DNA from 2 places in the Qipengyuania zhejiangensis genome. Region 1 is predicted to be linked to the other one. Evidence: predicted binding sites of a transcription regulator. Region 1 holds the regulator's gene; the other holds the start of a gene.

Region 1 (15,617 bases):
CATCGATGCCCCGCGCTTCGAACGCATCGACGCCCGCATTCTCTCACGCGAAGAGCAGCCATCGGAAAACCTCATCCGGCTTGTGCTGGCAGCGCGGGACGCAAGCCGGGGCCGTGCCGTGGCCTATCGGGTCAATGTCGATCTGGACGAGGACACCAGCGCGTTGCGGGAAGGGGCCCGGGTGCGGTTGGCGGCGCGGCTCATGCCCCCATCACCGCCGGTAGTTCCGGGAGCGTACAATTTCGCCCGTCGAGCCTGGTTCGACGGATTGGCGGCGACGGGGTCGGTGGTGGGGCCGATCGAGATCGTGGAAGAGGCCACCGGGGAAGCGGGGCGGATTGCAGGGGTAAGGCGGGCCCTGTCTGGCCATGTCCGGCGCAATCTCGATGGGTCTTCGGGGGCGATTGCGGCAACCCTTGCGAGCGGTGACCGCGGATCGATCCCCGCTGCCGACGAAGTGGCAATGCGCGATGCTGGTCTGACCCATCTGCTGTCGATAAGCGGGCTCCACGTGAGCGCAATCATTGCCGCTGCCTTTCTGGTTGTGATGAGGGTTTTGTCGCTTTGGCCGTGGCTTGCCTTGCGGGTCCGACTGCCTTTGGCTGCCGCGGGGGCCGCGGCGCTGGTGGGGGTTGCCTATACCCTGCTGACGGGTGCCGAAGTGCCCACGGTGCGCAGTTGCATCGGCGCGTTGCTGGTGCTCGGTGCGCTTGCCATGGGGCGTGAGCCGTTATCTATGCGGATGGTGGCCGTCGCCGCGATGATCGTTCTGTGCCTGTGGCCCGAGGCGCTGGTCGGGCCGAGCTTCCAGATGAGCTTTGCTGCCGTGCTGGCGATCGTCGCGCTGCATAACGCCGAACCCATTCGCGAATATCTCGCACCACGTGAGGAAGGCTGGTGGCGCAAGGCAGGGCGCCGGGTGGTCATCCTGTTCCTGACCGGCCTGGTGATCGAGATTGCGCTGATGCCCATCGTGCTTTTCCACTTTCACAGAGCGGGCATTTACGGTTCGCTTGCCAATCTGCTGGCTATTCCGCTGGTCACGTTCGTCTCGATGCCTCTTGTGGCGATTGCGCTTCTGCTCGATCTGATCGGGGCTGGATCGCCGGCCTGGTGGCTGGTGGGCAAATCGCTCGATCTGCTGCTTGGAATTGCGCACACCGTGTCGGATCAGCCGGGCGCGGTGAAACTGGCCCCGCGCATTTCGCTTGCCGCGGTGTTGGTTTTCGTCGGTGGGGGACTTTGGCTCGCGTTATGGAGAGGGCCGACCAGGTTGTGGGGCCTGGGCATCGCTGCGTTGGGTGCGCTGATGATGTGGAGCGCGCCCCCCGCCGACATGCTGATCACAAGAGACGGGCGGGATGTCGGGATACGGGCAGGGGACGGCCGGTTGCTGGTATTGCGGGACAGCGCCGGTAGCTATGCGCAGGACAATCTGCGGGAAATGTCCGCCATCCAGACACCGCCGATACCTCTTGCCGAATGGCAAGGCGCACGATGCAGCCCGGATTTCTGTTCCATTGTCCTGGATCGCGGGCAAAAACCCTGGCGTATCCTTGTCGCCCGGAGCCGTAATCTGATCGAGGAGCGCGCGCTCGCTGCCGCTTGCGAACAGGCCGACATAGTGATTGCTGACCGATATCTGCCGTATTCCTGTCGGCCAATTTGGCTCAAAGCCGATCGTCGTTTCCTTCAACGGGAAGGCGGAACGGCCCTATATTTGCATAGCGGCCGTGTCGAAACGGTGGCGCAGGGCGAGGGCAGGCACGGGTGGTGGCGGCCGGTCGAGGATTGATTGCCCCGACCGGCGCGCACCATCACGCCGCATCAGTGATAGCGGCGAAGCAATCCTGCCAGTTTGCCCTGCACCTGGACCCGGTGCGTGTCGTAAACCTGCGGTTCGTAGGATCCGTTCGCCGGATCGAGCCGTACCCGTCCGGCTTCGCGGTGGAGATATTTGAGCGTGGCTTCTTCATTGTCGACCAGAGCGACAACGATTTCACCGTCACGGGCCGTGTCGGTGCGCTTCACCAATGCGAAATCACCGTCGAAAATCCCGGCTTCGATCATCGAATCTCCAGACACTTCCAGAGCGTAATGTTCGCCGGGGCCGAGGAGGGCGGCAGGAACCGGCATGCTCGACTGGCCCTCGATAGCCTCGATCGGCGCGCCTGCCGCAATCCGTCCGTGGAGCGGAACGTCGATAATGTCGTTTGCCGGTTGCGGGGCAGCGGTCCTCGGCGGGACAACCGCCGTCACGGTATCGTTGACCGCGCGCGGTTTTGCAGCGCCGGTCACGGCATCTTCGGGAAGCTTGACCACTTCGAGCGCGCGCGCCCGGTTGGGCAAACGACGGATGAAGCCGCGTTCCTCGAGGGCCGAGATCAACCGATGAACCCCCGACTTGCTCTTGAGGTCGAGAGCTTCCTTCATTTCTTCGAAGCTCGGTGAAATTCCGGTGTCTTCCAGACGCTGCTGGATGAAGCGGATCAATTCGTGCTGTTTGGCGGTCAGCATGTTCGCGATACTCCCGTGTCGCCTGTTCACAACCCTGTGAACGAATGCGGAACAAGTAAGCAACGTGATTCGCTAAGTCAAGCAATTGCGCCATTTCCGACCAATCGCCGGGAGAACAGGTGTTCGCCTATTGTCCCGTGCGCGTTCGTTCAGCCGTTCAGAAGTTTGTGCGTCGCCGCTTCGACATCGCCATGCCTCATGAGGCTTTCGCCAACCAGGAAGCTGCGCACACCTGCGCGTTCCAGGCGGAGGCAGTCGGCGTGACTGGAAATGCCGCTTTCGCCCACCAGCAGCGCGTCTTTCGGAGCGAGCGCAGCGAGGCGTTCGGTCGTTGCAAGGTCGGTCGCGAAGGTGCGAAGATCGCGATTGTTCACGCCGATCAAACGTGAGGAGAGCCGCGATGCCCGCTCCATTTCGCCTTCGTCGTGCACTTCAACGAGCACGTCCATGCCGCGTTCGATCGCCGCTTCCTCGATTTCATGCATCGCGCCGTCATCGAGGGCCGCGACGATGATCAGGATGGCGTCGGCCCCGATGGCGCGGGCTTCGGCCACTTGCCAGGGGTCGACCATGAAATCCTTGCGCAGGACGGGGATCGGGCAGGCCGCGCGAGCTTCCACCAGAAAGTCTTCGTGCCCCTGGAAATACGGGGCATCGGTCAGGACCGAGAGGCATGCGGCACCTCCGGCGGTGTAGGCTCTGGCGTGGTCGGGGGGGCGGAAATCGGGCCGGATCAGGCCCTTGGACGGCGACGCCTTCTTGATCTCTGCAATCAGGCCGAATCCCTTTTCCTGCGCTGCGGCAAGAGCGGTTGCGAAGCCGCGTGTGGGCGACTGTTCGCGCGCAAGACTGTCGAGCGTGGTCAGGCTGCGTTGAGCCTTCCGAGCGGCAACCTCTTCCCGCTTGGTTGCGCAGATTTCGATCAGCTTGTTCATCGTGCCAGCGCAATCCAGTTTTCGAGAAGTGCTTTCGACTTGCCGGAATCGAGGGCCTCGGCTGCGATCAGGGCGCCCTGCGCCCAATCGTCGGTCTTGCCTGCGACGATCAACGTGGCGGCGGCGTTGAACAGGACGGCATCGCGATAGGCGCCGGGCGCACCAGACAAGAGCGCCTGGAGCGCCCGAGCGTTGTGCGCGGGATCACCGCCCCTGATCGCGTCAACGGGCGTGTGGGAAAGCGAAGCCTGGCTCGCGTCCACCCGACGCATCGCAAAATCGTGGTCGACCACATCGGCGAGTTCGTTGCCGCCGGCCAGGCTCAATTCGTCCAGCCCTTCGTCTCCCGAAGCGATGAACGTGCGATCCGTGCCCAGCTTCGCCTTCGCTGCTGCATAAATCGGAACATAGGCCGGCCGTGCGATGCCGATCAATTGCCGCCTGACATCCGCGGGATTGGAAAGCGGCCCCATCAGGTTGAATATCGTGCGCACACCCAAGCGCTGGCGAATTGGGTGGATGCGGCCCATCGCCGGGTGGTGATTCTTGGCGAAAAGGAAACAAATTCCCAGCTCGGACAAGGACTTTTCGGCAGTTCTTCCCGCCGCTTCCATATCCAGCCCGAGCGCTTCGAGCGTGTCGGCAGCGCCCGCCTTGCTGCTCGCCGCGCGATTGCCATGCTTGGCCACGGGCACCCCGCAGGCTGCCACAACCAGGCTTACAGCCGTCGAAACGTTGAGGGTATGGTGTCCATCGCCGCCCGTGCCGCAGCAATCGACCGTGCCTTCTGGTGCATCGAGCGGGATCAATCTTGCGCGAAGCGCCCGCGCGGCACCGGCAATTTCGTCCGCCGTTTCGCTTCGCGTCGACATTTCCACGAGGTAGCGAGCGATTTCCTCGTCACTCGTTTCTCCGTCGAGGATCCAGCCGAATACTTCCTCGGCTTCGTCCTCGCTCAAATGCGATCGTGAATCAGGCAGAGTTTTCATGCAGGGACTTTCGCGTCGATCCCGCACAAGGTCAGGAAATTGGCCAACAAGGCGTGGCCATGTTCGGTCGCAATGCTTTCCGGATGAAACTGAACACCGTGGATCGGCAGTTCACGATGGCGGAACCCCATGACGCTGCTTCCATCGAGGCCGGGCGTTTCGCTTGTGGCGTTGACTTCAAGGCAATCGGGGATGCTTTCCACCACGAGCGAGTGGTACCGCGTGGCCACGAACGGAGACGGCAATCCGGCAAACACGCCGCTAGCGTCATGCGTCACGGGTGACGTCTTGCCATGCATCAATCCGCCCCGCACGACCTTCCCGCCAAAATGCTGTCCGATGGACTGGTGCCCAAGACACACGCCGAGCAGAGGCTTGGCGGCATCAGCACAGGCCGCCACGAGATCGAGACTGACGCCCGCTTCGTTGGGCGTACATGGGCCGGGGGATATCAGGAAACCGGCCGCCCCGGTGGCAATCGCTTCGCTCGCCGAAATGGCGTCATTGCGGACGACCTCCACTCCGGCACCCAGTTCCATAAGGTAATGGACCAGGTTGAAAGTGAAGCTGTCGTAATTGTCGACGACGAGGATGGGCGGTTGCTGGGTCATTCGAGGCGTCAATGGCGGGACGAGCCCGTGCTTTCAAGCAAGTAAAGCTCGCCGTGACGTCACGCCTGCTTGCCCGCGAAGCGATCCGATGCGCGCACCAGCCCATCGGTGATACCGGGTTCGGTGTACAGATGCCCTCCGTCCGGCACGATCTGGAGGTCGACCTGCGGCCAGACCTGCTTGAGATCCCAGGCGGAGCGGGGCGGGGTGCAACAATCATGGCGGCCCTGGACGATCACGCCGGGGATGCCCGCGAGCTTGTGAGCGTCGTCGAGCAGCTGACCTTCTTCCAGAAAGCAACCGTTGCGGAAGTAATGGTTTTCGATCCGCGCGGTGGCCACGGCGTTCTCGCCATCGGCCATGTGCGAAATCGTATCCTCTTCGGGGAGAAGCGTTACCGTGACGCCTTCCCAGCGGTTCCATGCGGCCGCTGCGGCCTTGCGGACCTCGGGATCGGCATCGTCCAGCAGGTCGCGATAGGCTTCGAGTAGGTCGTCCTGCCGGTCCTCGTCCACATGACCGACGAACGCGTCCCATTCTTCGGGGTAGAGTTCGCTGGCGCCGTAGGTGCACAACCAGTCCAGTTCGATCTGGCGGCCAAGGAAGATACCGCGCAAGACCATCTCGCTCACCCGTTCCGGATGCGTCTGGGCATAGGAAAGCGACAGGGTCGATCCCCAGCTCCCGCCAAAGACCAGCCATCGATCATGGCCGCACATCTCGCGAAGCTTTTCCATGTCGCGCACGATGTGCCACGTCGTGTTGTCCGCCAGACTGGCAAACGGGGTCGAACGCCCGCAACCACGCTGGTCGAACAGCAGGACATCATACAGTTCCGGGTCGAACTGGCGGCGCTGGCCCGGGCTGCATCCGGCACCGGGGCCACCATGAAGAAAGACCGCTGGCTTTGCGCCGGGTGTGCCGACCTTTTCCCAGTAGATCGAATGACCGTCGCCAACCTCGAGCATTCCGGTCTCGTAGGGTTCGATTTCCGGGTAAAGGGTGCGGCGATCTTGCGTCATTGGGAGGCCTTCCTTTTCACCACCACGATCGGTCCGATGGGCGCGCCCTGATCCAGCCTTTCGGTCGCCGGATTCCAAAGCTGCGAGACATTCCCGTCAAGAAACAGCGCGTTCTTCACGGACAGCTCGTCGCGATAGAACCGGGCGATCTTGCCAAAGGAAACGGGTGCGTTCGAAATGACGAAGTGGGCACGACCCTGCTCATCGACGCCGACCGCATTCCGCGTGAGGCGGGAAGGGCCGTCGCGGGTAATCTCGGGGTGCAGCTTGCCATCGATCACCAGCATCGGGCCGGACTGGGTTCCGAATTCGGGACGCTCGCTCACATTGGCGAGGAAATCGGCGGTTGTGCGAACATGCCATTCGCCGCCCGTGCCGTAGAACACCCCGTTGGGGTTCATGTGAAAGTTGCCTTCGCCTTCGGCCGTGTTGAGTGCCTTCAACCGCTCTGAATCCTCGACGAAATATCCGACCGGATTGCCTTCCTCGTCAAACATTCCCGCGTTCATCGCAAAGGCGATCGTTTCGGGGTCGCGTGATTTCGCGAAGGAAGAAAGGCTGCGGTAGGGCGGCTGACCGTCCGGTGCCAAATCCATCGAAATGGTGTGCCGCGAAGGGATGGCGAGGCAATGAGTCAGCGGCGTATTTTCAAATATGATCGAACGGCATGCGCTCTCGACCGAACTAGCGACCGTGGCGGACGGGTCCGTCGGCGGGGCCGCGGAGGCAGGCCCTTCCTTGCCGTCGATCCGGGTGCGGACGACAGGTTCACCCTCCGGCTGCGCTTCGCAAGCGGCCAGCGAAAGCAGGGCAAGTGTGGCGAAGTATATTTTCATTGTCCGAAACCGGGTTCCTGGGCGAGGCGAACCGCCTCTTTGGCCGCCGCGAGCAGGGCGCCCGCCTTGGCTTCGCATTCGCGTTGTTCATAGGCAGGTTCGCTGTCTGCAACGATCCCGGCGCCGGCCTGCACATGCATGGTGCCGTCTTTGACCACTGCGGTGCGCAAGACGATACAGCTGTCGACCGAACCATCGGGTGCAAAATACCCGACGCCGCCAGCGTAAGGCCCGCGGGTGGCGGGTTCCAGTTCGGCGATGATCTGGCATGCGCGCACCTTGGGCGCGCCGCTGACGGTCCCGGCAGGAAAACCGGCGAAAAGCGCATCGATGGCGTCCTTGCCGGTGGCCAGTTTCCCGACGACGTTGCTGACTATGTGCATGACGTGGCTGTAACGCTCGACGGTATAGCTTTCGGTGACGACCACGCTTCCCGATTCGGCGACGCGGCCCACGTCGTTGCGGCCAAGATCGAGAAGCATCAAGTGTTCGGCGCGCTCTTTCGGGTCGGACAGAAGCGATTGTTCGGCCAGCCGATCCTCGGCTTGGGTGGCGCCGCGTGGCCGTGTGCCGGCGATGGGGCGGATCGTTACCTCTCCATCGCGAACACGCACCAGAATTTCAGGGCTCGATCCGACCACGCCGAAGCCGGGAAGGTCGAGGAAATAGAGAAACGGCGAAGGGTTTACGCGGCGTAGAGCGCGATAAAGCGTCATCGGTGGCAGCGCGAAGGGGGAAGTGAAGCGTTGGGAAAGCACGACCTGGAAGACGTCGCCCGCCGCGATGTAATCCTTGGCGCGCAGCACCATCGCCTCATAATCGGAAGCCGCCATCGTCGGGGTCAGGGCTGGTTCGATATGATCGACCGATTGCGGCGGCGGAGCAGAGGCGGGCTTGGCAAGCGTGCGAAGCGCTTCGTCGATGCGCTCCTGCGCGGTTTCTATCGAGCCGTTCGCCCAGACCGGCGCAATGCAGAACAGGGCGTCGGACAATCGGTCGAACACGAGGATGACCGTTGGGCGGACAAACAGCATGTCGGGCAAGTCCAACTCGCCCTGCGGCGCGCGCGGCAATTTTTCGACCAGTCCGATCGTCTCGTAACCGAAATAGCCGACCAGGCAGGCAAGCGCCGGCGGCAATTCTTCGGGCACGGCGCATCTGCAGGCATCTGCCAGTTCGCGCAGCGCTTCCATCGAGCCTGTTCCAAACGCCACAAAGGCGCCGCGATCTTCACGCCAGTTCGGGTTTATCTCCGCGTCGTTGCCGGTTGCGCGAAAGACCAGATCGGGATCGATGCCGATCAGGCTGTATCGCCCGCGCACTTCTCCGCCCTCGACCGATTCCAGAAGGAAATCGCCGCGCCCTTCGACGAACAGTTTCAGCGCCGCGCCAACCGGCGTTTCGGTGTCCGACACGACTTTGCGCCACACCAACGCCGGACGCCCGGCTGCGATTTCCGCAAGGGCCTGGTCGGTTCCTTCAAGCTGGGTTGTCAAGCTGGCCTCAGTTCTCGCCAAGGAGCTGCTTGCGCACCGAAGCGACGGCATCGGAGTTACGCTCGACACCCAGTTCCTCGCGCATGGCTACGCGAAGCTGATCGCCATATTCGTCGCCCATGAGCGGGCCGAGTTGCGTGAGAGCCTGGATAATAAGCGGATCGTTGGCATCCAGATCGTCCATGGCGATGTTTTCGAGGTCGACCACGTAGAAGCCCGCCATCCGAGGGGCTTCAAGCTTTTTGGTGGTGCCTTCCGCCATGCTGAAAAGCAGCGCAAGCGGGGGCGGAATGCGTTGTTCGCGCTGGGCAGCCAACTGCTCGCGGGTCAGGTCGACCCGTTCGGGCGCGGGAAGCTGTGCCTTCTCGGCGGCAAGCGCTGTGGCCAGTGTGGCACCACCGCGCACGCTCTTGAGCACACGATCCGCGGCAGCCTGCGCACGCTTGAGCCCTTCGGACTGGCGCCAGCGCGCTTCAACCTGGCCCTTGATTTCGGCGAAGGGGGCGGTGGCCGAAGGCGTGATGTCCGCCACTTCGTAGACAAGGTAGGTTTCGCCCGACTGGAGCGGCGCGATTTCCGGCTCCTCTTCGTCCATCTGGAACGCAGTCGACAGGGCGGGGGCCAGAACCGCCGGTAGCGTCTGGTTTGCCGCTTCGTAGATCTGGCCGTCCGCAGTTGCCGGGCGGGTGGTCGAAAGCTCGAGCCCCAGTTCCTCGGTCACTTCGGCCAGGGTCGCGCCCTGACCGATCTGATCTTCGATCTCGATCGCCAGTTCGGCCAGGCCGTTGGCTCGCTTCTCTTCGCGGAGGGCATTGGCAATTTCGCCGTTGGCCTGGGCCAGGCTGCGCCCGGGAACAGAATTCACCGAATCGATACGGGCCACGTGCCAACCAAGCGGGCTGCGGGCCGGCGTCGTCACGCTGCCTTGCGCCGCCGCGAAATAGGCTTGCGCGACACCAGCGGAGGAACGGGTCGTCAAATCGGCGCGGCTGACATCGGCGAGCGGCGCGGCGCGCAGGCCGGCTTCGCGCGCGACGGTGGCGAACGATGCGCCGCCCTGGACGCGTTCGCGGATCGACTGCGCGGCGGCCTGAGTGGGGACGATCAACTGGGTGACGCTGCGGGTTTCGCTAGCCGCGTACTTTGCCTTGTCCCGTTCGAAACGAGCCGCAATTTCGGCATCGGTGGGAATTATGCGGTCGCCCAGCGCCGCGCTGTCGAACGTGGCGTACCGTATGGTGCGCCGTTCGGGGCGGATAAAGCTGCTGCGGTTGGCATCGTAATAGCTGCGCAGTGTGGCGTCTTTCACATCACCCCTGGGGGCATAGGCTGCCGCGGGAAGAAGCCCGATCGTGCCCTGACGGCGTTCCTTGAACAGCTGTGCGTAGCGATAAGCCAGCTTGTTCGGGACCGTTGCGCCAAACGTGGCCGGCACGAAAATCTGCTGCGATATCAGGCCGGTGCCCAGGTCTTCGCGGGCCTGTGCATCGCTGATGCGCGCCTGGGCGAGCGCCTGGCGGTATACTTCTTCGCTGAAATTGCCGTCGGGGCCACGGAACCCGGGAAGGAGCCGGATTTCACTGTTCACCAGGTTATCCCCGGCGCGGATGCCGTATTTGTTCGCAAACCCGACAATGGCGAACCGGTCGATCAGAGCATTGAGGGCGCCCTCCAGGCCATCCTGGCCGATGAAGGCGGCCATCGACATGGTGGGCTGTTCCTGGCGCAGACGATCGAGCTGGCTGTTCGCCGATCGCACCAGATCGGCGGTGCCGATCTTTTCGTCTCCGACCACGGCCACGCGGTCACCGCCGGCCACGCCGCCAAAAGTGCCTGTGCTCGATACATCGGCGCTGGCAAAGGCGAGCGCGATGAGGCCGAGGAAGACGAGCGCGACAGCAAGGCCGATCTTTGTCTTGAAGAAACTGCGGAAGAAACTGAGCATGGCTGGCGGGCGATCCCGGTAAAAAGTGTTGGTGCATCGCGGCCGGCATGGTGCTGGCCGCATCGACGCAGCGCTTTATCCGCCCTGCGACCTCGCGGCAACAGGTCGCAAAGGGTTTTGACGTGTGAAGAAAGCTTCTCTAGCGGGGCGCGATACATCGTCCCTATATAGCGGGGCCCCAATCCACTCATCGCAGGAAGTCGCAATGGCCGAACGGCCCTATATCGTTGGAAACTGGAAAATGAACGGCACGCGCGCGATGCTTTCCGAAGCACGCGCCATCGACCGGGCTGCGCAGCGGTACATGAAGGTCGAGGTCGCTCTCGCTCCGCCGTACACGCTTATTCATGCCGTGCACCGCGAAGCCGAACAGATCGGCATCGGCGCGCAGGATTGCCATCCGGGTGAAGAAGGCGCGCACACGGGCGACATCTGCGCCACCATGCTTTCCGACGCTGGCGCGAAATTCGTGATTCTTGGCCATAGCGAGCGGCGGCAGGATCACGGCGAAAGCAACGAGCTGATCAACGCCAAGATCGAATCGGCGCTTGAAGGGGGCCTGCGCGTCATTCTTTGTTGCGGGGAAACCCTCGACACGCGTGACGCGGGCGAGGCGGAAAGTTTCGTCCTCGGCCAACTCAAAGCGTCGCTTCCCTCGATCGAGGATCCGGCGGAACGCCTGACAATCGCTTACGAGCCGATCTGGGCCATTGGCACCGGTCGCACCGCGACCGTGGACGATGTGGTGGCGATGCACGCCTCCATCCGCCGTCTTCTCGACGAAACCTATGGTGCGGAAACGTCTGCGGCGGTCCGGATTCTCTACGGCGGATCGGTCAAACCCGAAAACGCTCGCGAAATTCTCTCCGCCCCAGAAGTGGGCGGGGCGCTGGTCGGCGGTGCAAGCCTTTCGGCGGAAAGCTTCCTGGGGATTGTTGTTGCTGCGTCCGAAGCCGAGGACGCCTGACACCCGCGGCCTTGTCGTATCCCTCGTGTGCGCTTAGATGCGCCGCACGTATTTCATACTGAAGAGTATCTGTTGTCATGTTCCTGTTCCTAACCGTCGTCCAGGCAATCGTCGCAGCCGCCCTCGTGGGTGTCATCCTGATGCAACGCTCGGAAGGCGGGGGCCTTGGCATCGGCGGCAGCCCTTCGGGTATGCTGAGCGCCCGTGGCGCAGCGGATTTCCTTACGCGTTCAACGAAGTGGCTGGCCGTGCTGTTCGTTGTCCTGTCGATCGTCCTTGCCGCGGTTGCCGTGGAAACCACGGGCGCCAGCTCAATCGAATCGACCCTCGATCGTGCGCTTGCTCCGGCTGCGCCTGTCGATCCGCTTGGCGCGGCAACGACCGGTGAAGAACCCGCACCGAGCGACGATCCGCTCGCCGACGTCACCGAATAACCACCTTTTCAGCGTGAACTGTGGATTGCGTCGCCTCGGCGGCGCAATTCGCATGGCTTTGCGCTTGCCCCGACTCCATTCAGCAGCTTAAGGCCCAACTCCCATGGCGCGGTATATTTTCATCACCGGCGGCGTGGTCTCCTCGCTCGGCAAAGGTCTCATGGCAGCGTCGCTCGCTGCTCTCCTTCAGGCGCGTGGCTACAAAGTCCGTATTCGCAAGTTCGATCCCTACCTCAATGTCGATCCGGGCACGATGAGCCCGTATCAGCATGGGGAGGTCTACGTTACGGACGACGGCGCGGAAACCGACCTCGATCTTGGCCACTACGAACGCTTCACCGGCGTTTCCGCCCACCAGGGCGACAATGTCACCTCGGGCCGGGTGTACCAGCAGATCATCGCCAAGGAACGGCGCGGCGATTACCTCGGCGCCACGGTTCAGGTGGTCCCGCACGTCACCGATGCGATCAAGGAATTCGCCTTGGCCGACCAGGGCGATCACGATTTCATCCTGTGCGAAATCGGCGGCACCGTCGGCGATATCGAAAGCCTTCCGTTCATGGAGGCGATCCGCCAGCTCCGCAACGAGCTGGAACCGTTGCAGTCGCTGAGTGTGCACGTCACACTTGTGCCCTACATCGCGGCTGCCGGTGAACTGAAGACCAAGCCGACCCAGCATTCGGTCCGCGAACTCGCCAGCCTCGGCATCAAGCCCGACGTGCTGCTGTGCCGCGCCGAACACCCGATTCCCGAAACCGAACGCCGCAAGATCGCCCAGTTCTGCAACGTGCGCACCGAAGCGGTAATCCCCGCTCTCGATGCGTCGTCGATTTACTCGGTGCCCCTGCAATACCACGGCGAAGGCCTGGATACCGAGGTCCTCCGCGGGTTCGGAATTACCGATGCCCCCGAACCGGACCTGACCCGCTGGTACGATGTGGTCGACCGGCACCAGAACCCCGAGGGCGAAGTCACCATCGGCGTGGTCGGCAAATATGTCGGGCTGCAGGACGCCTACAAGTCGCTCAACGAAGCGCTCGTTCACGGCGGGATGGCGCACCGGGTCAAGGTCAACATCCAGTGGATTGACGCCGAAGTGTTCGAGCAGGATGACAGCGATATCGCCGCGCAGCTGGAACCGATGCACGCAATCCTCGTGCCCGGTGGGTTCGGTGAACGCGGCAGCGAAGGCAAGATCGCCGCTGTGCGGTTCGCGCGCGAGCGCAAGGTTCCGTTCTTCGGTATCTGCCTCGGCATGCAGATGGCCTGCATCGAAGGAGCGCGCGCGGCGGGCTTCGACAAGGCAAGCTCGACAGAATTCGGCGCCACCGAACAGCCGGTGGTCGGCATAATCACGGAATGGATGACGCAAGAAGGGCTGCAGACGCGCGAAGCGGGCGGCGACCTTGGCGGAACCATGCGACTGGGCGCCTACAAGGCTAAGCTTGCCGCAAACAGCCACGTGTCAGCCATATACGGCGGCGCGACCGAGATTTCCGAACGCCACCGCCATCGCTACGAAGTGAACGGCGCCTATATCGAACCGTTGGAGAAGCAGGGACTTATCTTCTCCGGCATGTCGCCCGATGGCTTGCTGCCGGAAATCGTCGAACGGCCGGACCATCCGTGGTTCGTCGGTGTGCAGTTCCACCCCGAACTGAAGTCCCGTCCCTTCGATCCGCACCCGCTTTTCGCCGGATTCGTGGGCGCCGCGCTGGAACAAGCGCGCCTCGTGTAATAAAAATTTCATTTTGGAACCGACTCAACCCACTGATTTGATTGGGTTGGGTTAGAGGTGCCTTGTATAGACACGACAGTCGGCGCTTTAGGGCTGTAATACGGGTTTATCTTTTGATGTATCTGATGCACTATGCGTCATCATCCGTAAGATAATCCACGGATTTTCGAGACAATCGCTACGCCAAGAAAGCGGTGGGGCTTGCCTCGAAGCCGACTGTCTTCTGCGACCCGGACGGTCGATTTTGGGGCTTGGCGGCGTTTAACGTCGCGGGGGCGGAACTTCGGTTCCGCCCCCATTCGTTTTGTCTGTGATTATTGATCGTTTGACCAATCAGGCGGCTTGCGAGCCATCCTTGTCGCTGTCGTCCCTGACGACTTCGAGCGGCTTCTGACCACCGATCGCGATCTTCTTGGGCTTCATCGCGTCGGGCACTTCGCGCACCAGGTCGATGATCAGAAGACCATCGGCTAGGTCGGCGTTTGCCACGCGGACATAATCCGCCAGTTCGAACCGGCGTTCGAAGCCGCGGTTGGCGATGCCGACGTGGAGCATATCCCCTTCGGTCAATTCGTCGCGCTTGCGGCCTTGCACCACCAACAGGTTTTGCTGGGCGGTGATATCGAGATCCCCTGGGCGGAACCCGGCGACGGCAAGCGTGATGCGGTAGTCGTCATCTCCGCGACGTTCGATATTGAACGGGGGGTAATTGTCGCCGCCGGCGTTACGCGCCTGACGTTCCATGAGGTCGAAAAGACGGTCGAACCCGACGGTCGAACGGCGGTAGGGGGTAAAATCCATACGGTTCATCGAAACAAATCCTCTGCTGAGCAATTTGAAAGGCAGAGCCCTGAAAGGCGCTCCGTCGCCGCCGCCCTGTGCGGCAGCCCTATCGAGATAGGAGCGGCGAAAGCGCTTTCAAGATGTGGTGCGTGCGTCTAGATTTGCCCTGAAATGCGAGGTTTTCAATGAGTCATCCACCAGTCACGATCTACACCAAATTCGGATGCGGATACTGTTTTCGAGCCAAGAGCCTGCTGGACCAGAAGGGCGTGGATTATACCGAATACGATATCACCATGGGTGGCCCCAAGCGCGACGAGATGCGCGAAAGAGCGCCAAACGCCAACACCGTGCCGCAGATATTCATTGGCGACATCCATGTTGGCGGATCGGACGAACTTGCTTCGCTGGAACGTCAGGGGAAGCTCGACGCGATGCTGGGGGCCGAGTGACCAAAATCGCCGTTCTGCAAATGACGTCCGGGATCGATCCGGATATCAACGCAGCGGCCCTATGTGACGCCATTCAGCAGGCATCGGGTGGGGGCGGCAAGATGCTGTTCACCCCTGAAATGTCCGGTTTGCTCGATCGTGATCGCAAGCGTGCAGCGGCAAACATCGTCGAGGAAGCCGATGATCGGGTGCTGGCGTCGGTCAGGAATGCTGCCGCGCGTCATGGTGTGTGGGTTTCCCTCGGTTCTCTCGCCATCAAAACCAGCGAAGGTCGCTGGGCCAATCGCGCCTTCGTGATCGACAGCGACGGTGCCATTGTTGCGCGCTATGACAAGATGCACATGTTCGATGTGGATCTCGAAAGCGGCGAAAGCTGGCGGGAATCGAATGCTTATGCAGCTGGCAATCAGGTGGTGGTGGTGGAAGACACACCTGTCGGCAGGCTTGGGCTGACGATATGCTATGATTTGCGGTTTCCCGCCTTGTTCGAACAGCTTGGACGGCATTCCTGCGATGTTATCCAGATACCGGCGGCGTTTACCGTTCCGACCGGGAAAGCGCACTGGCATGTGTTGCAAAGAGCGCGCGCAATTGAAGCGAGCGCCTATGTCGTCGCTGCGGCACAGGTCGGCACACACGCCGATGGACGGACGACATATGGGCACAGTCTCGTTATCGATCCCTGGGGCGAGGTGATGCTCGATCTGGAGGGTGAGCGGTGCGGTCTGGGTTTCGCGGCGATCGACCATGCCCGCATTTCCGATGTGCGCGCGCAGGTGCCCAGCCTTGCCAACCGCCGCAAGATCGCCAATTAGGCCGCTCGATGATCGTGTTCGACCTCTCTTGCAGCGATGGCCACCGCTTCGAAGGTTGGTTCGGGTCGTCAGGCGAT
Region 2 (15,617 bases), on a different contig from region 1:
TCAAATTTGTGTATTGCTTTATTAATACAGTTAGCAAACGCGAGAGCAACCCGCTTTCTTTTGGCCGCCAGGGCTTTACGGTGCGCGGATGATCCGCACCCGTCACCTGCCCGCCCTGCTTGCCCCCCTTGCGCTCGCCGCGTGCGCCACCACACCGGCGCCCGGCCCTTCGCCGCAGGATGCCTTCTGGTCCGCCCTGTCGAGCCATTGCGGCAAGGCCTACACGGGCGGCATGGCGAGCGAGGATGCGCGCGACGCGGACTGGGCGGGCAAACGCATGGTGGCGCACTGGGCCGAATGCAGTGAGGCACGTATCGCCATCGCGTTCCATGTCGAGGATACCGAAGCACCCGGCGGGTGGAACCGGTCGCGCACCTGGATCGTGACGCGCGGCGAGATCGTCACCACGAGCGAGCCGGGCACGAAATTCCTCACCCTCAAGCATGACCATCGCCATGCCGACGGCGAGAGCGATGCGGTGACCTTCTATGGCGGCACGACCGGTGATCGAGGCACGGCGACCGCGCAGAATTTCCCGGTCGACCGGCACAGCATCGACCTGTTCCAGAAGGAAGGTCTGGACGCATCGCTGACCAATGTCTGGCGGATCGAGATCGACCCGGCGGGCACGTCCGACGCCCGCTTCGTCTATCAGCTTACCCGCCGCAACGATCCGACGCGCCGTTTCCGCGTGGAATTCGACGCGAGCGAGCCGGCCCCCGCGCCGCCGCCCGCGTGGGGCTGGTAACCGCACCTTGCGCTGACGACGCGCGGGGACAGGGCCATGGCACGGGGAAGCACACGCCGGTCGAAGTGGGGGCGTAAGCCGCCCAAGCCGCTTCGATTCGATGCGCGCTGGCAGCGGCGGCAACGGTGGCGCGGAACATGGCGGCGCATTCGGTGGCTGGGTCCGCCCTTCCTGCTGCTCGGCATCTTGCTCGGCGTCTGGTTCTTCGTCGAAGGCCCCCGGCGTCCGTATTCGCAGGATGGGCCGCGCGCGTCGGACGATTGGGTGCAGGTGCTGACACGGTTCGAATTATGCGGACCGGGGGCGAACAGCGCCTGCGTGATCGACGGCGACACGGTGCGTTACGGGCATCTTTCAAACGACCGGCGCATCAGGCTCAAGGGGTTCGATACGCCGGAAATGAAAGGCGCCTGCCCGGCCGAACGGGAAAAGGCGATTATCGCCAAGCGCGCGCTCCACGACTGGCTGGCGCAAGGCCCGTTCGAATGGTCCGGCGGCACCAATCCCCCGCGCGAATTTTACGGCCGCGAACTGCGCGAAGTGCGGCGCGGCAGCGATTACCTTGCCGACCACATGATCGGGCTGGGCCTTGCGGAAGGGGGCGGGTGGCGAACCGAGCGGATCGACTGGTGCCGCTGACCCGCACCGCGCGGCGTCAGGCGGCGCGAGCCCTGGAAACGATGGCCGTGATCTCGTCGAGCAGGGCGAGGCGCTGTTTCTTGAGCGCTTCGGCGCGGTCGTCGCTCGCCGCCTCGGTCTCGGCCTCGATGCGGTGCACCTGGCGGTTCACCTCGTGGTATTCGTCCGCCAGCCGCGCATAATGCGCATCCTCCTGCTTCAACCGCGTAACCAGTTCGCGGTCGCGGGCAAAGATCGTGGTGAGTTCGTTGGGCGTGTGCTGCGACATGTGGGGTCCTTCCTCGAAATTTATAAAGAACCCTAACCCACTCGGCTGAGGCGTCATTGCGTTGGATCAATTTGCATCGTTAACGGATGGGTTCGCAGGCAAGGCCGTCTCCGTCACCATCCATCTCCGCGCGGTAACCCGGCTGGCCGTAATGCAGCGGCGCTTTGCCCGCCGCCCTCACTTCGTCGCAACCCGAATATTGCACGCTGGCCATGACGGTTTCCATCTGGGCTTCGTCCTCCGGCGACCGGGGGCCGGGAACGCTCATAAACAGAAAGTAGCAGAAGCCTGCGACGACCAGGCTGTTGAGCGCCCCGGCCCACAGTTTTGCGTTGAAGCCCGGCTTTCTGGTCTTGTGACGGAAGACAGCGCGCCCGGCCAAGGCACCAAATATGCCGCCTAGCGATGCGAGCGTTACGAGTGTCTTCTCGGTTACACGCCACCCACCACTTTCCGCCTGCGCCTTGTCCCAACCGAAAGCGGCAAACGCGAGGAAATTGATCGCTATCAGGAAGTAGGTGGCGAGTTCTGCAAGCAGCATTGGAGCGTCCATGCGATTGAATATGCAGGGATCTCTATCTGCAAATTCTGAACAAGTGTTTGCAGTTTGCCCGAAGATCCATGGCCGTCCCGATACGGCTTGTCACGGCGTTCCGGGCAAGCGTGAACATGGTCGCGCATGCCCGCAGAACGGTACGGGGCAGGTGATCCTCAGACCCCTGCCCCGGCTATGATCCTATGCGGCGAATGCAACCCGCGTGAGATCAAACGTTCGGAGTTTACTACTCCGCTGCCTGCGCCCCCGCGTCGTCCCCGAACAGGCCCGGGCCTTCGTCGACGACTACTTCCTCGTTCGCGGCCTTGGCCTTGTTGCGCTTGTCGAAGCTGGACCACACGGTGTTCCAGTCGCCCTTGGTCGCGCCCTTGGAATATTCGGTGGCGCGCTGTTCGAAGAAGTTGGCGTGTTCCACACCGTTCAGCAGCGGGGCGAGCCAGGGCAGCGGGTGATCTTCAACCATGTAGATCGGCTGCAAGCCCAGCTGGCCCAGACGCCAGTCGGCGATGTAGCGGATGTACTTCTTGATTTCCTTCGGCGTCATCCCGGAAACCGGGCCCATTTCGAAGGCGAGATCGATGAAGTTGTCTTCGAGGCGCACCGACTTCTGGCAGATGTCGATGATGTCTTCCTTGACCGCCTTGGTGTAGCAGTCCCGTTCGCGCACGAATTCGTGGAACAGGCGCACGATGCCTTCGCAGTGCAGGCTTTCGTCTCGGACCGACCAGCTGACGATCTGGCCCATGCCCTTCATCTTGTTGAAGCGGGGGAAGTTCATCAGCATGGCGAAGCTGGCGAACAGCTGCATGCCTTCGGTAAAGCCGCCGAACACCGCCAGCGTGCGGGCAATGTCTTCGTCCGTGTCGACGCCGAACAGCTGCAGGTAATCGTGCTTGTCCTTCATTTCCTCGTATTCGAGGAAAGCGGAATATTCGCTTTCGGGCATGCCGATGGTGTCGAGCAGGTGGCTGTATGCCGCGATGTGCACCGTTTCCATGTTGGAAAACGCGGTGAGCATCATCTTCACTTCGGTCGGCTTGAACACGCGCCCGTATTTGTCGTGATAGCAATCCTGCACTTCGACGTCGGCCTGCGTGAAGAAGCGGAAGATCTGGGTGAGCAGGTTGCGCTCGTGCTCGGTGATCTTCTGAGCCCAGTCACGGCAGTCTTCGCCGAGCGGAACTTCTTCCGGCATCCAGTGGATCTGTTGCTGCCGCTTCCAGAACTCGTAAGCCCAGGGGTATTCGAAGGGCTTGTAGGTCTTGCGGGCTTCGAGCAACGACATCTTGTGGTCTCCATGGATCAGGCGCGAGCGACTCATATAGGGAATCATGCCGCGGAATCGAAGGCAAGGGGTAATGATTCGGCGGGGATAAGCTGTGGGCTGAAAGCGGCAGCCGGTGGAACGCAGCCCCGTTTCGTCCGTTAACCAGCCAAGTCCTTAAAGACCAATCGATTTTCCGGGGAACAGCGGCGTGGTTCGGTTTCCCCCCCTTTGCGGACCCTGTCTGCGAACCCCGGCGCCCCGCCTCGATCGAGGCGGGGCGTCAATTCTATCCGCGAAGGGCCGCGCGCAAGGCGCCGCCGCGTTACTTCCAGAACCAGCGGTCCCGTGCGCCCCTTGCCGCGCGCTGGCGCCACATCTGGATATAGAGCCACAGCCCCGAGAACGAGAAGAACAACAGGGCAAAGCCCGACAGGATCGAAATCGCGGTACCGACGGGGCCAAATTCGTCGCCAGAATGCAGATGGTGGAAGAAGCCCACCAGGCTGCGCGGGCCGGTTTCGGGTCGCGGCGGCGTACAGCGCCAGGCTTCCGGGCATTCGAACCCGGCGGGCGGCTCCTGCAACGCCAGTTCGGCCGCGGTCGGTTCGGCCACGGGCCACAAGGCTGCCCAGTGGCTGAGCAGGCCGGTCGCCGCGATGAAGAGCATGAAAACGCCGAAAAAGAGCGACAGCCAGCGGTGCCACTTGCGCATATGAGAATTCCTTTTTGCGAGTGATTTGCAATTGCAAATAACAGGAGCGTTGTTTGGCGCAAGAGTAGAATTGTCGCACCGTGTCGCGCCGCGCCGCGTGCTATCCGTCCCACCCGACGGAGCCGTGGTGAACCGGCCAATGGGCACGGCCCAGACTGGCGGCCGCAACCGCAAAACCCCGCCGGATAAGCGAAGTTTTCATTTGTCCTAAACGGGCGCTTAACCTTTTCGACACCATCTCGCGCAACACCGCGGACACCAAGGGTTTCGGCACGGGCTTAACTTGTGCGGATTATTAACCGGGTCACCATGGACCTGTTCTCACCCCCTGACCTTGCCTTGCGCAAATCCGTGGATGCGGCTCTCGCTGAAACGCGCCGGGTGAGCGATTGGCCAAAAGAGCTGCGTCAGGAATGGAACAGGCACCGCGAAAGCACGGCGGCAACCGAGCTGGCTTTCCAGTTGAAGCTTGGCCTTGCCGTCATCGCCGTGTCGAGCCTGCTGGATTTCCTGGTGATGCCGGATGTGGCGATCATCGTTCTGGCGATTCGCGCCGCGTTTGCCCTTCCCCTGACCTACATCGCCCTATGGCTGCTGCGCCGCGGAAAGGTGGCACCGGCCAAGCTGGCCGTGATGGCGACGCTGTCGTTCTTCGCGGCCACGGCGATATCCATCTCCAGCTTCGGATCGTCCGACGTGATCGCGCGCTACAGCATGGCAACGGTTGTGCTTCTGGCGATGGCGCTTCAGGCGCTCCCCTTCACGATGACGGAAAAGGTGCGCTTTGCGCTCGTCTATTCGCTCGCCACGTTCATCGCCGGGCTGCTGCCGCACGCCCTGCCGGCAGAACTCATGCTCCAGCACATGGTGTTCCTCTCCGTTTCGGCGGTCGGTGCCGTCATGCTGGCCCGGCGCGTCTGGATGCTGGAGGCGCGCGACTTCTTGCGGAGCCTGAAGCATGGCTTCGTCCGTCTCGACCTGGAACAAAGCAACAGCCTGCTGCGCGAACTGTCGGAAAGCGATCCGCTCACCGGTCTGGCCAACCGCCGCACGATCGAACGGGTTTATGCCGAAATGGCCGATCGCGCCGGTGATGGAAAAATCGCGGTGATGATGATCGATCTCGACCACTTCAAGCGCTTCAACGACCAGTTCGGCCATCAGGCGGGGGACCAGTGCCTGGTCCAGGTTTGCCGCGAGATCGAATATTGCCTGTTGCGCCACGGCGGGCACGCCGCCCGGTTCGGCGGCGAGGAATTCGTGGCTATCCTGATCGAACGCGGACCACGGACGGGGATGGTCGTGGCGGAGGAACTGCGCCGGAAGATCGCCGCGCTGGACATTATCGCCGGACCGCACATGCGCAGCGCGATCACGGCAAGCATCGGTGTTTGCGCCGCATCGGGTTCGCATTCGATGGGCCACCTCATCGCCCGCGCCGACGAAGCGCTCTATCGCGCCAAGCAACGCGGGCGGAACAGGGTCGAACTGGCGTATTCCGCAATGGAAGAACTGGACTGAGGGCGAGGCAGAGGGCGCTCTGCCATTTTGCGGACGGCGCCGTGTTAGCGACCTGAAACCGGACGCCTTCGAACAGATTGCGTCAGATACGAAAAAGCCGCTCCCCCGGAGGGAAGCGGCTTGTGATGTTCGCCCGTTGCCGGCCGCGTTACTGGCAGGCGAGGCATTCCTCGTAATCGGTCGGTTCGGCTCCGGCAGCCATAAGCTCGATCCGGGCCGCATCGGCGGTGTTGTCGGCTTCCACGCCGCCCGCAAAGCCAGCGCGCTGCACGCTCTTGGACCGCAGGTAATAGAGCGACTTGATGCCCTTTTCCCATGCCTGGAAGTGCAGCATCATCAGATCCCACTTGTCGACATCGGCCGGGATGAACAGGTTCAGCGACTGCGCCTGGTCGATATAAGGCGCGCGGTCGGCCGCGAATTCGAGCAACCAGCGCTGGTCGATTTCGAAGCTCGTCTTGAACGTCGCCTTTTCCTCGGTCGTCAGGAAATCGAGGTGCTGGACCGAACCGCCGCGTTCGAGGATCGTATTCCACACGGCGGTGGAATCCTTGCTCTTCTTCTGGAGGACTTTTTCCAGATAGGGGTTCTTCACCACGAACGAACCCGACAGGGTCTTGTGCGTGTAGATGTTCGCCGGGATCGGTTCGATGCAGGCGCTGGTGCCGCCGCAGATGATCGAAATCGACGCCGTCGGTGCGATTGCCATCTTGCAGCTGAACCGTTCCATCGCGCCGGTTTCCTCGGCATCGGGGCACGGGCCGCGTTCCTTGGCAAGAACCATGCTGGCTTCTTCGGCCTTGGCGCTGATGTGCTTGAACATCTTGAGGTTCCAGACCTTGGCCATCGGGCTTTCGAAGCCGATTTCCTTCTTCTGGAGATAGGAGTGGAAGCCCATCACGCCCATGCCGACGCTGCGTTCGCGCATGGCGGAATATTTCGCGCGGGCCATTTCTTCAGGCGCACGGTCGATATAATCCTGCAGCACGTTGTCGAGGAAGCGCATGACGTCTTCGATGAACTGCTTGTCGCCTTCCCACTCTTCCCATTTTTCAAGGTTGAGCGACGACAGGCAGCACACCGCCGTGCGGTCGTTGCCAAGGTGGTCGATCCCGGTGGGCAGGGTGATCTCGGCACACAGGTTCGAAGTCGAAACCTTGAGGCCCAGTTCGCGGTGATGCTTGGGCATCATGCGGTTCACCGTGTCGGAAAACACGATGTAGGGTTCGCCCGTGGCTAGGCGGGTTTCAACCAGCTTCTGGAACAGGCTGCGGGCATCCACGGTCTTGCGGACCGACTGGTCACGCGGCGACAGCAGGTCGAACTCTTCCCCGTTGCGAACCGCCTCCATGAAGGCATCGGTCAGCAACACACCGTGGTGCAGGTTCAGCGCCTTGCGGTTGAAATCGCCCGACGGTTTGCGGATCTCGAGGAATTCCTCGATTTCGGGGTGCGACACGTCGATGTAGCAGGCGGCCGAACCGCGGCGCAGCGAACCCTGGCTGATCGCAAGCGTCAAGCTGTCCATCACGCGAACGAAGGGAATGATGCCGCTGGTCTTGCCGTTCAGGCCAACCGGTTCGCCAATGCCGCGGACATTGCCCCAATAGGTGCCGATGCCGCCGCCCTTCGACGCCAGCCAGACGTTCTCGTTCCAGGTGTTGACGATACCGTCGAGGCTGTCGGAAACCGAATTGAGGTAACAGCTGATCGGCAGGCCACGCGTGGTGCCGCCGTTGGACAGGACCGGCGTCGCGGGCATGAACCAGAGGTTCGAAATATAATCGTAGAGGCGCTGGGCGTGTTCGGCATCGTCGGCGAACGCATCGGCGACGCGGGCGAACAGGTCCTGGAAGCTTTCACCGGGCAGCAGGTAGCGATCGATCAGCGTTTCGCGGCCGAAATCCGTCAGGTTTTCGTCACGCGAAGGATCGGTGCGGACATCGAACCGGCGATCGAGGATCTTCTTGCTGTCTTCCTTGTCGGCCTTGGCAGCTTCGGCCATCGCGCCAGCCAGCGCTTCGCCTGCAGCTGCGCTTACCAGCGCTTCGCTGCCTGTATCGCCCTTGTCCATCGTTACCGCTTTCTCAGGTGCTTTCGCATCGTTCGTGGCCGTGTCTTCGGCGGTATCCTGTGTATCCAGATCCAGTGCCATCGCCGTGTCGTCCCCGCTTTTGAAATCCATCATCATCCCCGCCGTTTTAAGCCCTGGAAGAACCGCGCATGTCCATGCGCATGTTCCACATGTGTTCGAGTCGGCGGTTGCAATCCCCGCCTAGCAATTTTCGTGTCTCCAAGGGCGAAAACTTATCCCCTTTTTCCCCACAGGACAGCGCACAACCGGCTTGCACCCCATATGGGGAGAAACGCCTCATCCGCTAGGTCTTGTGGGTGCCCCCAGGTAACCGACCACTATATACTGAATCACTGGCGACTCCTGCGCAAGAGGGTCAATGAAAATTTAACGCTGCCGGAAGGCCATTGGTCACGGTGTCCTAGGCCACTGCAACGCAGCGACGCGTGGACCAAGCTGGACTCGCGCGGTGTGCAACCCGGAAAATGAATCCGTGAAAAAAATTTTGCGGGCAAAAGTTCGATGTCCGGGTTGTGAATCATCGGAATCCGGGCGCGCAATTTTCGAATCCGGGCGGGATGCAAATGGGCCCCGCCGAAGCGGAGCCCATGGTCTTTAAAATTGCGATCCCGGCGCGGGGCGGCACCCCGCAGACAGACACCGCCCCTGCGCCGAGAAGGCCCCTGCCCCAGATCTGAGGGGTCAGGAAACGGGGTCTGCGCCCAGGGTCAGGGCGAGCACAGCGCGTTCTTCGGGCGATGAGGCGATCCGTGCGGCTTCCTCGCGGGCGAGCCGCCTGGTGTAGTTCTCCATTTGCCGTTCGCTTTGGGCAACGATGATGTTTGCCTGGATCACGTTGGCCCCGTTGGCTCCGCGCGGCAGCGGCGCAAGGCTCGTCAGACCCCGGACGGCGCGGCGGGCAGCCGCGTCGAGCTGGTTGCGCCCCGAAGACTGGTAGGTCGAAATGTCGACCGGCCGGCCGTCTTCAGAGGAGCGGAAGCGGATTTTGACGATGCCATGGCTGTCGAACCGCGGCCCCATGGGGATGCGCTCCAACTGCTGGTTGAGGTCGTTCGAGACCTCCTGCACGAATGTCGTCGTGCCGCGCGGGGACACGACAATTTCCTGGGAGGCCAGCGGCACCGCGATTATCGAGGCGGTGGCCGCGGCAGATAACGCAAGAATGGTAAGCTTGTTCATGGGATCATCCTTTCTAATCAAAAGATGATCGGCCGCAGAAGGTATCACACAGGTTGCGACTGTCGATTTTTATCAATGCGATGACGGTCTAGGGTCGATCGCTCCGGCGATGTCTGCGGAAACCGCCAGGCAACGCGAAATCTACGCTTCCTGACGGCTTTGTCAAAAGCCTGAAATAATGTTGTCGTGTCCTTCCAAATGCGGAACAAAATTTCCGCACACGGGTGTCTTCGCAGGCTCGCGATGCGCGAGTAGAGGTGCTGGCCGCAACGTAACAACAGCGCAGCGCAAGCGACTCGGGATTGGATTCGGCGGCCGTTCGACGGATGGTCAGACCAGCCGAAAAATCGACCTTGTCGGCCCGCCGGGCAGGCTCTCAGCCCTCTTGTTCGAGCGCGTCCATCCGCCGCCGCAGCGTCCCGCCGAACACCATCACCATCACGGCACCGGTAGCCGACAGGCCGACATGCAGCAGCCAGAATGCGGTATCCCCCAGCGGCTCGTAGAACCGCGCGATAAAGCCTGACGCGATGCCCACGAAGAACAGCGAGAGATAGGCGCCGGCCATCATCTGGGCGTTGATCTTCGCCGGTGCCCGCCGCGAAACCAGCGCCAGGACGGTTGGCCACTGGTACATGAAGGAAAAGCCCGACAGGCAGAAGGCGGCCAGCGGGAACAGTATCGAAACCTTCCCGTCCGGCGCGCTGAGCGAACCCAGCGCCAGCATCAGCGCCGATGCCGCCATGATCAGCGCACCGGTCGAAATCTTGCCCAGGTCGTCCGGCTCGCGCCCCCGCTGGGCCTGCCAGCCCCAGATCGCCAGCAGCACGGGCAAGGCCAGGATCGATGCAAAGCTGTCTTCCGATGCGAACCACGCCGGTGGGACGGCAAACCCGCCAACCGTCAGGTCGACCCGTTCGTTCACCCACAAAAGCCCCACGTTGAACAGCTGTTCGAAAGCGAGGTTCTGGAACATGGTGATGATCATCACGGCAATGATCAGGCCGATCAGGCGCCATTCCGCCGACGTGAGCGGCGGGAGGGTTTCCCCTTCCGGGGCGACCGCGCGATCTGCCGCGAAGTATTTCAAGCCCGAGAAATAGACGACTGCGGCCACCAGCATGAACACGCCCGCGGCGCCGAAGCCCACATGCCAGCCGTAAACCTGCGCCAGCAGGCCGCACACGAGCGGCCCGATGGTGGCACCGATATTGATGCCGGTCGAAAAGATCGCATAGCCCCTCGATCGCAGGGCTTCTTCGTGGCGTTCGTACAGATGCCCGACCTGTGCGGCGATATTGCCCTTCAGGCACCCCGAACCCAGCACGAGCAGCAGCAGCGCGAGCAGGAACGACCAGTCGAACACCATGGCGAAATGGCCAAGGGTCATCAGCGCGATGCCCAGCATGACCACCCGCTTGGCGCCCAGCCATTTGTCCGCCAGCAAACCGCCGAACAGCGGCGTGAAATAGACGAAACCGGCGTAAAGGCCGAAGGTCTGGCTGGCGAAGGCCTGCGTGCTCAGTTCGCCGAAGACGCCTTCGACGAAGCCGCGATAGGCACCCATGCCCGCGACATTTTCGATGCGGCCCGGCAGCAGCAGTTCCTGCACCATGTACAGCACAAGCAGCGCCCGCATGCCGTAGAAACTGAACCGCTCCCACGCTTCGGTGAGCGCAAGGAAGATCAACCCCTTGGGATGGCCCCAGATACGTTCCTGGCTACGCGCCGTCGGTGCATGCATGTGATAGTTCCCCCCGGACCCGACTGCAGGCGTAGGCCACGGGCGGGGCTTGTCAATCGTCCTTGCAGAGGAGCGCGGTTTTCCGCGCCCGCAAGTTCGGCGGCGCCCTTGTCGGCGTGCCAATTACCGCGCATGGAACGGGTGGGTCGTCACACGCTTCATTCGCGGGGAACGCCACATGGCTGCCTATGTCATTGCCAGCTACGACATCACCGACGCGTCCGGATACGCCGAATACACGCCCAAGGTCGTCCCGACGCTGATCGCGCATGGGGCCGAGGTGCTGGTGGCCGATCACCATAGCGAAGCCGCCGAAGGGCGCCCGGGCAAATCCACCATCGTGCTGAAGTTCGAATCCAGAGACGCGCTGCACGCCTGGTACGGATCACCCGAATACCAGGCGATCATTCACCACCGGACCGACAATTCCGAAGGTGTGATGGTGTTCGCCGAAGGGTTCGTACCGCCGTCCTGACGGATCAGCCGACGCTGGACCGGGCATGGTCCGCGATGGCATCGGCCACTTCATCGACCAGTTCCAGCGGCAGGTCGTGGCCCCATCCCGGAATGGTCTTGAGCTTGGCGCCCGGTATGCTGGCGGCGGTATCGCGGCCCCCTTCGACCGGCACCAGCGGATCGTCCTCGCCGTGCAGCACCAGCGTCGGTACGCTGACATCCTTGAGCATAGCACGCCTGTCACCATCGGCGACGATCGCGGACAGGTGCCGCGTCGGCCCTTCGGGATAGAAGCTGCGGCGCACGCTCGTGCGGGTGCGTTCGCGCAGGCGTTTTTCTTCGGACGGATAGCCGGGCGATCCGATCGTGCGCGCCACCATCACCCCGTGATCGACCAGCACATCTTCTTCCATGCTTTTCGGGCGGGTGATGAGCGCCTTCATCGCTTCGGGGCGGGCCGGCGGAAGCTTGGGATTGCCGGTGGTGGAAAAAACCGAGGTCAGCGACAGGCATTTGTCCGCGTGCCGCGAGGCAAAATGCTGGGCGATCATTCCGCCCATGCTGGCGCCAACGATATGCGCCTTTTCGATGCCCAGCGCATCCAGCAGGCCCGCACCGTCATCCGCCATGTCGGCCAGGGTATAGGGGACCTTGGGTTTGATGCCGAGCTTCGAAAGCAGCGTCATCTTGACGATGCCGGGCGCTTTCACGCCGTCGAACTTGTGGCTGAGACCGATGTCGCGATTGTCGTACCGGATCACGCGGAAGCCGTGCCCCGCCAAGGCTTCGACCAGCTCGTCGGGCCAGAGCGTCAGCTGCGCGCCGAAACCCATGATCAGCAACATCGGGGGTGCAGCGGGATCGCCGTGCTCTTCATAATGGATCACGATGTCGTTCGCGGTCACCTTGGGCATCGGGCGTTCTCCCTTATCGTTGCTTTACGAAACTGATTCACCGCAAAGCGGCGCTCTTGTCCATGGCAAATCGCGATTCACGCGGCGCATGTGGCAAACCGCCCGGCGCGCACGGCACCGGGCGGTCTTGTGGGGATGGCCGGGATCAGGTCCCGAATGTCACGGTCGCCCGACTGCCGCCGGCAGCCAGCCGCTGGCTTTCCACACCGGTCAATTCGGCGAGAAGCCGCTCTTTCTCCTCGCCATCGCGGGCGAAGATCATGTTGGCCTGGAATACCGCGTCGCCGACGTTGGTTACGGGCGCTTCGTCAAGACCGCGCAGGTTGCGAAGGGCCATCCGCGCATCGCGGATCGCACGCTGATCGCCCGATGCATGGACGGTCTCGAAGTTGGAAGGCCGCCCTTGATCGTCGAGCGTGAAGCGGATCTGCACGGTGCCGACCAGCGCCGTTCCACGGGAGAACGCATCGACGCGGTCCAGTTGGCGGTTGAGGCGGTCGGTGGTCTGTTCCTGCCATGCCTTCATGGCGCCGGGCGAGGTAACGACGATACCGTCGTCGCCTGCGGCGGAAACGGGGGCCGCGCCGAGCGCCAGGGCTGCGGCCAGTGCAGGGGCGGAAATAAGCTTTGCAAACGTGTTCATCGGATCATCCTCCTTGGGGGTATCGGGATGACCGGCCATGTTGGACCGAAAGCCGAGCACAGTCCCAGAAGCTCGTGCGGAGGCTAATATGGTCGATCGAAGCGCCGCACCGTGCGACTGCTTCTGTCTTTCTGGAGACCATTTCCGGAATAAAGTTACAACATCGACCCGCCGAACGATCGACGCCCGTCTATTGACCACATCTGTAACCCGACGAACGGCTTACGTCAGGGGATGAGCACCGTATCGCGCGCAACCGGATCGGTTTTCGGGTGATCGAGGATGAAATGCAGCCCACGGCTCTCACGCCGGTGGAGCGCGCTCTGCACGATCAGATTGGCGCATTCCAGCAGGTTGCGAAGTTCGATCAGGTCGGTCGTGACGCGGAAGTGACCGTAGTAATCTTCCACTTCCTCGCGCAGCAGCCGAATGCGGTGAGCGGCGCGTTCGAGCCGCTTGGTGGTCCGCACGATGCCGACGTAGTTCCACATGAAGCGGCGGATTTCGGTCCAGTTCTGCTTGATGACCACCTCTTCATCGGAATCGGTAACCCGGCTTTCATCCCACGGCAGGATTTCGGGGGGATCGTCGAGCGTGTCCCAGCATTCGAGGATGTCCTTTGCCGCCGCTTCGCCGAACACGAAACATTCCAACAGGCTGTTGGAGGCAAGGCGGTTGGCGCCGTGCAGGCCGCTTTCGGTGCATTCCCCCGCCGCCCACAGACCCGGCAGGTCGGTTTTCGCATCGAGCGAAATCTTCACCCCACCGCATGTGTAATGCTGGGCCGGGACGACCGGGATCGGGCCTGTCGTCATGTCGATGCCAAGGCCGAGAAGCTTTTCATGGATCGTGGGGAAGTGCTCCTTCACGAATTCGGGCGGCTGATGGCTGATGTCGAGGTGGACATAATCCAGGCCATAGCGCTTGATCTGGTCGTCATTCGCGCGCGCCACGATATCGCGAGGGGCAAGCTCCATCCGCTCGGGATCGTATTTCTCCATGTACCGCTCGCCCGTCACCGGGTTGAACAGGCGCCCACCCTCGCCGCGCACGGCTTCGGTGATGAGGAAATTCTTGACCTCGAGATTGTAGAGGCAGGTCGGGTGGAACTGCATCATTTCCATGTTGGAAACGCGCGCGCCCGCACGCCAGGCCATCGCGATGCCATCGCCGGTGGCCCCGCGCGGGGCGGTCGAGAACAGGTAGACCCGTCCCGCACCGCCGGCAGCCAGCACCGTGGCGCGCGCGACATGGGCAACCACCTCTCCGGTTTCCTCGACCAGCGCATAAGCGCCCCAGACGCGGCCCGACCCCGAATAGTTCACCTGGTTGCGCGCCGTAATCAGGTCCACGCAGCTTTGGCCGGGAAGCAGGGTGATGTTCGGATTTTCTTCGGCGGCCTTGAGCAGGGCGGCCTGCACCGCCCAGCCGGTTGCATCGTCCACATGGACGATGCGGCGGTGCGAATGCCCACCTTCGCGGGTCAGGTGAAGATCGTCCTTCTCGCGATTGAACGGAACCCCCAGTTCGCACAGGCGGTCGATCGCGGCAGGGGCGCGCTCGATCACGAACTCGACCGTCTCCAGGTCGTTCAGACCCGCGCCGGCAACCATCGTGTCGCGGATATGGTTTTCGAACGTGTCCCCCGCATCGAGGACGGCGGCAATGCCGCCCTGCGCCCAGGCGGTCGAACCGCTCGCGAGGTCGCCCTTCGCAAGGACCAGAACCTTGCGGTGTTCGGCAAGCGCGAGTGCGGCCGTAAGTCCGGCGGCGCCCGATCCGATGACAAGTACGTCGTGGGTCATGCCCGCTGCCATGCCGACGCTTTCGGCGCGCGGCAAGAACAGAACGGCTTGCCGCTAGCGGCCTGTGCACCGCGTTGCCCGTGTGTATCGGCGGCTTTGCAGGGGATACGAGTCGGGAAGGTCGCAAACTTATGAAAATCGGATACCTCGCCTGCGCGTTCGGGCGACATCGCGTCGACCAGGACGCCATCAGGCGCGTCACAGGCGGGGTCGTGGCCCGTTGCGGACGATGCTCCACACCGCTGGAACAGGTCGCCCCCAATTACTGGGAAGTGCAGCAGGTGCGCGATGCCGGGTTGAGCCACCGGCTTCGCTGAAGGATATTTCGTGCGGTTGCGGATCTGCTTTTCGCAACCGCACGTTCTTTCCGCTTGTGCGGACGCAATCTGCGCGTATTCGCCGCGCAACGCCACGAACAGGGTCGCATTCTGTTCAGCGTAACGCTGGAGAAAAGATACCGTGGTGTTCGCCCGAATAGCCTGCCTTGCCGGCCGCCATCGTCCCGACCGACCGAACGTCGTCTGGGACGGCCTCAACTATGTCGGTCACTGCAACGATTGCGGCACGCCCATCAGGCGTCTCCGCAAGAACACGTGGCGTTCGTACGACCACGCATCCTGACCGCCAGGCGCCGCGGCTACTAGCCGCCGGTTAGCTGGACGAAGACATCTTCCAGATCGGCTTCCCGCGTCGTGACATCCTCGATCGTGTAGCCGTGGCTCTGCACCACGGCGAGAACCTGTCCGGCGCTCACCTTGTCGCGATCGTAGGTGATTTCCAGCCGCCGCGGCTCCACCACCTCGGCGCGCACGAAGCTTTCTTCCATGATCGGGCCGGCCAGGTCCTTGTCGACCGTGACCGCAACGATCTTCTCGCGCGCCATGTTCACCAGTTCGCGCGTCGGCTTGTCGGCGATCAGTTCGCCGTGGTTGATGATCGCGATCCTGTCGCACAGCTGTTCGGCTTCTTCGAGGTAATGCGTTGTCAGAACAACGGTTACCCCGTCGCGGTTCAGCTGGGTCACCAGTTCCCAAAGCTGGCGCCGCAGTTCCACGTCGACCCCGGCCGTC

What was found. Region 1 encodes LexA, which represses DNA repair genes until DNA is damaged. Its sites were predicted from a motif close to GTTCCNCNCTTGTTCT; they were not measured.
Region 2: the regulator LexA is predicted to act here: its motif matches at 7,949-7,964, upstream of VR863_RS11565 (ribonucleoside-diphosphate reductase subunit alpha).

What each region holds. Positions count from the first base shown of each region.
Region 1 is NZ_JAYKGO010000001.1:1,040,370-1,055,986, forward strand. It holds gene VR863_RS04975 (ComEC/Rec2 family competence protein) at 1-1,795, shown strand, start outside; gene lexA (transcriptional repressor LexA) at 1,828-2,517, opposite strand; gene trpC (indole-3-glycerol phosphate synthase TrpC) at 2,667-3,452, opposite strand; gene trpD (anthranilate phosphoribosyltransferase) at 3,449-4,441, opposite strand; gene VR863_RS04995 (anthranilate synthase component II) at 4,438-5,052, opposite strand; gene pip (prolyl aminopeptidase) at 5,112-6,074, opposite strand; gene VR863_RS05005 (phosphodiester glycosidase family protein) at 6,071-6,910, opposite strand; gene trpE (anthranilate synthase component I) at 6,907-8,406, opposite strand; gene VR863_RS05015 (peptidyl-prolyl cis-trans isomerase) at 8,414-10,351, opposite strand; gene tpiA (triose-phosphate isomerase) at 10,557-11,318, shown strand; gene secG (preprotein translocase subunit SecG) at 11,396-11,752, shown strand; gene pyrG (CTP synthase) at 11,856-13,490, shown strand; gene VR863_RS05035 (Hsp20 family protein) at 13,824-14,300, opposite strand; gene grxC (glutaredoxin 3) at 14,459-14,725, shown strand; gene VR863_RS05045 (carbon-nitrogen hydrolase family protein) at 14,722-15,540, shown strand; gene VR863_RS05050 (DUF1178 family protein) at 15,549-15,617, shown strand, end outside.
Region 2 is NZ_JAYKGO010000003.1:783,164-798,780, forward strand. It holds gene VR863_RS11530 (hypothetical protein) at 89-748, shown strand; gene VR863_RS11535 (thermonuclease family protein) at 785-1,387, shown strand; gene VR863_RS11540 (HP1242/YdcH family protein) at 1,404-1,655, opposite strand; gene VR863_RS11545 (DUF1294 domain-containing protein) at 1,735-2,196, opposite strand; gene VR863_RS11550 (ribonucleotide-diphosphate reductase subunit beta) at 2,438-3,496, opposite strand; gene VR863_RS11555 (PepSY-associated TM helix domain-containing protein) at 3,801-4,190, opposite strand; gene VR863_RS11560 (GGDEF domain-containing protein) at 4,500-5,711, shown strand; gene VR863_RS11565 (ribonucleoside-diphosphate reductase subunit alpha) at 5,860-7,896, opposite strand; gene VR863_RS11570 (TonB family protein) at 8,488-8,985, opposite strand; gene VR863_RS11575 (peptide MFS transporter) at 9,362-10,729, opposite strand; gene VR863_RS11580 (DUF1330 domain-containing protein) at 10,908-11,204, shown strand; gene VR863_RS11585 (alpha/beta fold hydrolase) at 11,209-12,099, opposite strand; gene VR863_RS11590 (energy transducer TonB family protein) at 12,245-12,742, opposite strand; gene nadB (L-aspartate oxidase) at 12,970-14,559, opposite strand; gene VR863_RS11600 (hypothetical protein) at 14,679-14,864, shown strand; gene VR863_RS11605 (ABC transporter ATP-binding protein) at 15,188-15,617, opposite strand, start outside.